Regions from separate parts of the Streptomyces sp. NBC_00273 genome, predicted to be linked through region 2. Evidence: predicted binding sites of a transcription regulator. Region 2 holds the regulator's gene; the other holds the start of a gene.
The links. The regulator HrcA, encoded in region 2, represses chaperone genes, less so after heat shock. The targets are predictions, from matches to a motif close to TTNGCACTCNGNNNNNCNGAGTGCNAA.
Positions count from the first base shown of each region.

Region 1: a site for HrcA is predicted at 1,835-1,861, ahead of groL (chaperonin GroEL). Genes of this name have one in related genera too.

Region 1 covers NZ_CP108067.1:5,542,730-5,546,914, forward strand. The annotation lists gene thrC (threonine synthase) at 1-754, shown strand, start outside; gene OG386_RS24475 (MoaD/ThiS family protein) at 791-1,069, shown strand; gene OG386_RS24480 (cold-shock protein) at 1,496-1,702, shown strand; gene groL (chaperonin GroEL) at 2,027-3,649, shown strand; gene OG386_RS24490 (phosphoribosylanthranilate isomerase) at 4,044-4,185, shown strand, end outside.
Region 2 covers NZ_CP108067.1:6,460,163-6,464,347, reverse strand. The annotation lists gene OG386_RS28595 (nitronate monooxygenase) at 1-6, opposite strand, end outside; gene dnaJ (molecular chaperone DnaJ) at 163-1,302, opposite strand; gene hrcA (heat-inducible transcriptional repressor HrcA) at 1,303-2,319, opposite strand; gene OG386_RS28580 (MBL fold metallo-hydrolase) at 2,466-3,191, shown strand; gene OG386_RS28575 (DUF3097 domain-containing protein) at 3,220-4,020, shown strand.

The sequences.
Region 1 (4,185 bases), 920 kb from region 2:
GCAGGGCAAGGTCGTCATGGCCGGTGTGTACGGCGGCGACCTGGTCGGCATCGAGGGCAACTACGACGACGTCAACCGCTTCTGCTCCGAGCTCATCGGCGACCCGCTGGGCGAGGGCTGGGGCTTCGTCAACGTCAACCTGCGTCCTTACTACGGCGAGGGCTCCAAGACGCTGGCGTACGAGATCTGCGAGCAGCTCGGCTGGCAGCTGCCCGACCAGATCGTGATCCCGATCGCGTCCGGCTCGCAGCTGACGAAGATCGACAAGGGTCTGCAGGAGCTCATCAAGCTCGGCCTCGTCGAGGACAAGCCGTACAAGATCTTCGGTGCGCAGGCCGAGGGCTGCTCCCCGGTGTCGACCGCCTTCAAGGCCGGTCACGACGTGGTCCGCCCGCAGAAGCCGAACACCATCGCCAAGTCGCTGGCCATCGGCAACCCGGCGGACGGCCCGTACGTCCTGGACATCGCCCGCCGCACCGGCGGTTTCGTCGAGGACGTCACCGACGAGCAGGTCGTCGAAGCCATCAAGATCCTCGCGCAGACCGAGGGCATCTTCGCCGAGACCGCGGGCGGCGTGACCGTCGGCGTGACGAAGAAGCTCATCGACAACGGGCAGCTCGACCCGACGCTGACCACCGTCGTCCTCAACACCGGTGACGGCCTCAAGACCCTGGAGGCGGTGGCCGCGGACAGCGGGCAGACCGCCACCATCCGCCCGAGCCTGGACGCGTTCCGCGCCGCCGGCCTCGCCTGATCTTCTCCCTTCTGCACCCGGAAAGGCAGTAGCGCCATGAGCGTCAACGTCCGCATCCCCACCATCCTGCGCACCTACACCGGCGGCGTCGCCGAGGTCCCGGCCGAGGGTGCGACCCTCGCCGAGGTCATCGAGTCCCTGGAGAAGAACCACCCGGGCATCGCCGCGCGCGTCCTGGACGACCAGGGCAAGCTGCGCCGCTTCGTGAACGTCTACGTCAACGACGACGACGTGCGCTTCGAGGGCGGGCTGCAGGCGGCGACGCCGGACGGCGCCGGCGTCTCGATCATCCCGGCCGTCGCCGGCGGTTGCTGATCCCCCGGATCTCCACCGCGTCTTCCCCGTCACCGCTCCGGTGACGGGCGCAAAACGAAATTGCCCCCTCCGCTAAAAGCGGAGGGGGCAATTCTGCTTGATTGGGCACGGTAGGGTTGGGGAAGTCCCCTCCGCTGTTCTTGCCCCCTGCATATGAACGGGCCGCGCAAGGGTCGACATCGGGCCAACATGCGAGTGCGCTATGGGGCTTTGGCGAGATATGTCGGGCCCGAGTTGCCCGGGAGTATGGCAACTTTTCACTCTATTTCAATGTTTCTCGGTGTCCAGAATTCTCATCGGATTGACCTGTTGCAGACAGCATCCGCGCAGATACATTCAGCCTCGGTCGAAGCGTTCCGACGCAAGTTCTGACCCGGGATCGTGAAGTGCGTTCCTGCGCAAGGGCCAGTAATAGGGGAGTTAGGCATGGCTCAGGGCACCGTCAAGTGGTTCAACGCGGAGAAGGGCTACGGCTTCATCGCGGTCGACGGTGGTGCGGATGTGTTCGTCCACTACAGCGCCATCCAGATGGACGGGTACCGCACCCTTGAAGAGGGTCAGCGGGTCGAGTTCGAGATCTCGCAGGGCCAGAAGGGTCCGCAGGCGGACATGGTCAAGCTCGCACTCGGCTAGTCCTGGAGCGATCGACCACCGACGCACGGTCTTCAGCGAAGACCTGGAACACCACGAGGGGCCCACATCCTGGACACGGGATGGGGCCCCTCGTGCGTGTGCCCGGTAGTAGCCGGGCATCACTCGAAGCCGCTTGCACTCGAGGGGGTCGAGTGCTAATCATTGGCGTTAGCACTCTCTGGTTGAGAGTGCTACTGAACGAGGACCGGGTCGGTGAGGCCCGCAGGGTCCGGCGGGAAGGAACCGCCGGGCACGCAGGCCGTCCGTCGCGGGCGCGGGCGCGGTCCAGGAGCAATCCACCGCTGTCCGGGAGGACCACTTCAGATGGCCAAGATCATTGCGTTCGACGAGGAGGCCCGCCGCGGCCTCGAGCGTGGGATGAACCAGCTCGCCGACGCCGTCAAGGTCACCCTTGGCCCCAAGGGTCGCAACGTCGTCCTTGAGAAGAAGTGGGGCGCCCCCACGATCACCAACGATGGTGTTTCCATCGCCAAGGAGATCGAGCTCGAGGACCCGTACGAGAAGATCGGCGCCGAGCTGGTCAAGGAAGTCGCCAAGAAGACGGACGACGTCGCCGGCGACGGTACGACCACCGCCACCGTGCTGGCCCAGGCGCTCGTCCGCGAGGGCCTGCGCAACGTGGCCGCCGGTGCCAACCCGATGGCCCTCAAGCGCGGTATCGAGAAGGCCGTCGAGGCCGTCTCCGCCGCCCTGCTCGCCCAGGCGAAGGATGTCGAGACCAAGGAGCAGATCGCTTCGACGGCCTCCATCTCCGCCGCCGACACCCAGATCGGCGAGCTCATCGCCGAGGCCATGGACAAGGTCGGCAAGGAAGGCGTCATCACCGTCGAGGAGTCCCAGACCTTCGGTCTGGAGCTCGAGCTCACCGAGGGCATGCGCTTCGACAAGGGCTACATCTCGGCGTACTTCGCCACCGACATGGAGCGCATGGAGTCGTCCCTCGACGACCCGTACATCCTGATCGTCAACTCCAAGATCGGCTCGGTCAAGGACCTGCTGCCGCTCCTGGAGAAGGTCATGCAGTCCGGCAAGCCGCTGCTGATCATCGCCGAGGACGTCGAGGGCGAGGCGCTCTCCACCCTCGTCGTCAACAAGATCCGTGGCACCTTCAAGTCCGTCGCCGTCAAGGCCCCGGGCTTCGGTGACCGCCGCAAGGCCATGCTCGGTGACATCGCCATCCTCACGGGCGGCACGGTCATCTCCGAGGAGGTCGGCCTCAAGCTGGAGAACGCCGGTCTCGACCTGCTCGGCCGCGCCCGCAAGGTCGTCATCACCAAGGACGAGACCACCATCGTCGACGGTGCCGGTGACAGCGACCAGGTCGCCGGTCGCGTGAACCAGATCCGCGCCGAGATCGAGAACTCCGACTCGGACTACGACCGCGAGAAGCTCCAGGAGCGCCTCGCGAAGCTGGCCGGCGGCGTGGCCGTCATCAAGGCCGGTGCCGCGACCGAGGTCGAGCTCAAGGAGCGCAAGCACCGCATCGAGGACGCCGTTCGCAACGCGAAGGCGGCCGTCGAGGAGGGCATCGTCGCCGGTGGTGGCGTGGCCCTGCTGCAGGCCTCCGCGGTCTTCGAGAAGCTGGAGCTCGAGGGTGACGAGGCGACCGGCGCCAACGCCGTGAAGCTCGCGCTGGAGGCCCCGCTCAAGCAGATCGCCGTCAACGGTGGTCTCGAGGGTGGCGTCGTCGTCGAGAAGGTGCGCAACCTGCCGATCGGTCACGGCCTGAACGCCGCGACCGGCGAGTACGTCGACATGATCGCCGAGGGCATCATCGACCCGGCGAAGGTCACGCGCTCCGCGCTGCAGAACGCCGCGTCGATCGCCGCGCTGTTCCTGACGACCGAGGCCGTCATCGCCGACAAGCCCGAGAAGGCCGGTGCCCCCGCGGGCGGCGGCATGCCGGGCGGTGACATGGACTTCTGATCGACCCCGGCTCCGGCCACGGTTGATCGGCTGTTCTCGAACGAGGGCGGCACCCCCACGGGGGTGCCGCCCTCGGGCGTTTCCCGGACGGGGTCTCAGGCGGCGGGGTGTGCGATGAAGGTGACTTCTTCGCGGTCCTCGTCGAGGGCGATGGTCAGACCCGCGTCCAAGGCGTGCGCGAGGCGGCGCAGCAGCGGCAGCGTGGGCACCGAGTGTTTCGAACGTTGGCGGCGACAGAGTCCCTATGGGTGTGGCCCGCTCGGTCACCGTCGTCCTCCGGGGCGTGCTGTGCCGTGGGTGTGCGCCTCGTTCCAGGCTAGCGACGGCGGGGCCGCCGTGCCCGGCCTATGGGACGTGCCACCCGTGGGTGCGGCGGGTTTGGTTGACTGGTCGCATGAGCGATCTCTTCGTCAAGATCTGCGGGCTCAGGACCGCGCACGACGTCGACGTGGCCGTGGCCGCCGGGGCGGACGCCGTCGGGTTCGTCTTCGCGCCCGGGAGTCCGCGGACCGTGGACGCCGCCACCGCGCGGGAGC
Region 2 (4,185 bases):
GGACATGGACTGCATCGTGCCACGTCCGGCGCATGGGGCCGAATCATGGCATTCGCCTGGCATAGTCCGCTTCCCGACCGGCCTCCGGCCGACGCCGGGCCGATGCGACGAGCCCGGCCGGGGAATCCCCAGGCCGGGCTCGTGACGGTGGATCGCGGTCGGTCAGCGACCGTTGAAAGCGTCCTTCAGGCGGCTGAACAGACCCTGCTGACCCGGCGCGAACTGACCCATCGGCCGCTCCTCGCCGCGCAGCTTCGCCAGCTGGCGGAGCAGGTCCTCCTGCTGGGCGTCCAGCTTGCCCGGGGTGGTGACCTCGACGTGCACGATCAGGTCGCCGCGTCCGCCACCGCGCAGGTGGGTGACGCCGCGCCCGTGCAGCGGGATCGCCTGGCCGGACCCGGTGCCGGGCCGGATGTCGATCTCCTCCAGTCCGTCCAGCGTCTCCAGCGGGCACTTGGTGCCCAGTGCGGCCGCCGTCATCGGAATGGTGACCGTGCAGTGCAGGTCGTCCCCGCGCCGCTGGAAGGTCGGGTGCGCCAGCTCGTGGATCTCCACGTACAGGTCGCCGGCGGGGCCGCCGCCGGGGCCGACCTCGCCCTCGCCCGCGAGCTGGATCCGGGTGCCGTTCTCGACGCCGGCCGGGATCTTGACCGTGAGGCTGCGGCGGGAGCGGACCCGGCCGTCGCCCGCGCACTCGTGGCACGGGGTCGGGACCACGGTGCCGAAGCCCTGGCACTGCGGGCAGGGGCGCGAGGTCATGACCTGGCCCAGGAAGGACCGGGTGACCTGCGAGACCTCACCGCGGCCGCGGCACATGTCACACGTCTGCGCCGAGGTGCCGGGAGCGGCGCCCTCACCGGAGCAGGTGTTGCAGACGACGGCCGTGTCGACCTGGATGTCCTTGGTCGTCCCGAAGGCCGCCTCGTCCAGTTCCAGGTCCAGGCGGATCATCGCGTCCTGGCCGCGCCGGGTCCGCGAGCGCGGGCCGCGCTGCGAGGCCTGGCCGAAGAAGGCGTCCATGATGTCGGAGAAGTTGCCGAAGCCACCCGCTCCGAAGCCGCCCGCTCCGCCGCCACCGCCCGAGGAGGACAGCGGGTCGCCGCCGAGGTCGTAGACCTGCTTCTTCTGCGGGTCCGACAGCACCTCGTAGGCCGCGTTGATCTCCTTGAAGCGCTCCTGCGTCTTCGGGTCCGGATTCACGTCCGGGTGGAGTTCACGCGCGAGGCGCCGGAAGGCCTTCTTGATCTCGTCCTGCGATGCGTCGCGGCGCACGCCGAGAACGGCGTAGTAGTCCGTGGCCACTTACGACTCCGCCAGGATCTGTCCGACGTAACGTGCCACTGCGCGTACCGCTCCCATCGTTCCGGGGTAGTCCATGCGGGTCGGTCCGACCACGCCGAGTTTGGCGACTGCTTCGCCGCCCGAACCGTAACCGACCGAGACGACCGACGTGGAGTTCAGTCCCTCGTAGGCGTTCTCGTGCCCGATCCGTACGGCCATTCCCGACTCGTTGGCCTCGCCCAGCAGCTTGAGGAGCACGACCTGCTCCTCGAGTGCTTCGAGCACCGGCCTGATCGTCAGGGGAAAATCGTGTCCGAAGCGGGTGAGATTGGCGGTACCGCCGATCATCAGCCGCTCTTCGGCTTCCTCGACCAGGGTTTCGAGGAGTGTCGCGAGCACCGTGGAAACCGTGCCGCGGTCCTCGGCCTCGAAGGATTCGGGGAGGTCCTGGACGAGCGGGGGTACATCGGTGAAGCGGCGCCCGACGACCCGGCTGTTGAGCCGGGCCCGCAGGTCCGCCAGCGAGGTCTCCCCGAAGGGGCTCGGGCAGTCGACGAGCCGCTGCTCGACCCGCCCGGTGTCCGTGATCAGTACGAGCATCAGGCGCGCGGGAGCGAGCGAGAGCAGCTCCACGTGCCGGACGGTCGACCGGGTCAGGCTCGGGTACTGGACGACGGCGACCTGCCGGGTGAGCTGCGCGAGCAGCCGCACCGTGCGGCCGACCACGTCGTCGAGGTCGACGGCGCCGTCGAGGAAGTTCTGGATGGCCCGGCGCTCGGGCGACGACAGCGGCTTGACCCCCGCCAGCTTGTCGACGAAGAGCCGGTAGCCCTTGTCGGTGGGGATCCGGCCGGCGCTGGTGTGGGGTTGGGCGATGTAGCCCTCGTCCTCCAGCACGGCCATGTCGTTGCGCACGGTGGCGGGCGAGACGCCGAGCCGGTGCCGCTCCGTGAGCGCCTTGGAGCCGACCGGCTCCTCCGTCCCGACGTAGTCCTGGACGATGGCGCGCAGCACTTCGAGTCTGCGTTCGCTGAGCATCGCGCACACCTCCAGCTGTGGTCCGTTGCCGTCTTCTGCCGTGTTCGTTGGCACTCTGATCGTTCGAGTGCCAGAGAGCCCCCGCTCAGTGTACGGCCGGGCGGTAAGCCCCTGGCAAGGGAGGCCCGCCAGGGTAGCGTCGCGGCATGGACGTGCATTGGGAAGGGTCGGGCTGGGAACGGCTGACCGGACGGGCCGGCCGGCGGCGGCTGCCGGTGTGGGACTGCACCGTGGGGCTGGTGGTGGGCGAGGATTCGGTCCTTCTGATCGACCCCGGTTCGTGTGTGCGCGAGGGCGCGCAGGTACGGGCCGAGGCGGAGCGGCTGACGGGCCGGCACGTGACCCATATCGCATTCACGCACGGTCATTTCGATCACGTCCTGGGCGCGGCCGCCTTCACCGGGGCCGAAGTGTTCGGGGCGGTCGGGCTGGACTCGCTGCTGGCGGCGGAACGCGAGGAGCTGCGCGAGGACGCGGTCCGGCAGGGGCTGGCGGAGGCCGAGGCGGCGGAGGCGGTGGACCTGCTGGTGCTGCCCCGGCATTCGGTGTCGGGCGAGTGGACGCTGGAACTGGGTGGCGTACAGGTGCTGCTGGCCAATGTGGGGCCCGGGCACAGCGGGCACGACCTGGCCGTCTTCGTACCGGGCGAGCGCGAGGTGGTCTTCTGCGGGGACCTGGTCGAGGAGTCGGGCGAGCCCATGGCGGGCCCGGACGCCACCCCCGGGCAGTGGCCCGCCGCCCTGGACCGGCTGCTGTCACTGGGCGGGGACGACGCACTGTACGTACCGGGTCACGGAGCGGTGGTCGGGGCGGAGTTCGTCCGTGCGCAACGCGCCACACTGGCGGCCCGTTTCGGCGTGTCGGAGGCGTGACGCGCGCGGCTCTCCTACTGTCGGCCGGATGCGCGAGTACTCCCCCGACCTGACCCCGCAGTGGAAGCGACCCAAGGCCGTGCCCGAGGTGGCGGCCGACCGGGACCTCGTGGTCGAGGTCGCCGGTACGGACTTCTGCGGCGCGGTGGTGGCCTGCGAGGCGGGCACGGTGACCCTGGAGGACCGCTTCGGCAAGCGGCGGGTCTTCCCGATGGAGCCGCGCGGGTTCCTGCTGGACGGCGAGGTGGTCACCCTGGTCCGGCCCGCGCGCGGGCCCGCGGGGCCGCGCCTGACGGCCTCGGGCTCGCTGGCCGTGCCCGGGGCGCGGGCGCGGGTGGCGCGGGCGGGCCGGATCTACGTCGAGGGCCGGCACGACGCGGAGCTGGTGGAGCGGGTCTGGGGTGACGACCTGCGGATCGAGGGCGTCGTGGTGGAGTACCTGGAGGGCATCGACGACCTCCCGGCCGTCGTCGCCGACTTCGCCCCGGCCGCGGACGCCCGCCTCGGCGTCCTGGTCGACCACCTCGTGCCGGGTTCGAAGGAGTCCCGCATCGCGGCGTCGGTGAGCTCGCCGGACGTCCTGATCGTGGGTCACCCGTACGTGGACGTCTGGCAGGCCGTGAAGCCGTCCGCGCTGGGCATTCCCGCGTGGCCGGTGGTCCCGCCCGGCCAGGACTGGAAGACGGGCATCTGCCGGGCCCTGGGCTGGCCGGAGAACACGGGCGCTGCCTGGCAGCACATCCTGTCCCGGGTGACGTCCTACAAGGACCTGGAGCCGACGCTCCTGGGCTCGGTGGAGCACCTCATCGACCACGTCACGGCCCCGTAGCCCACCCCAGCCCGGCCGACCCCTGACAGGCCCCGCCGCAGCCCTCCGAGCCCCGCCGGCGTTTGAGGCGCACTTTCAGCCCCGCCGGCGCTTGAGGCGCACCCACCCAGCCCCGCCGGCGCTTGAGGCGCGGGGGTCCGGGGGCAGCGCCCCCGGCAACGGCGC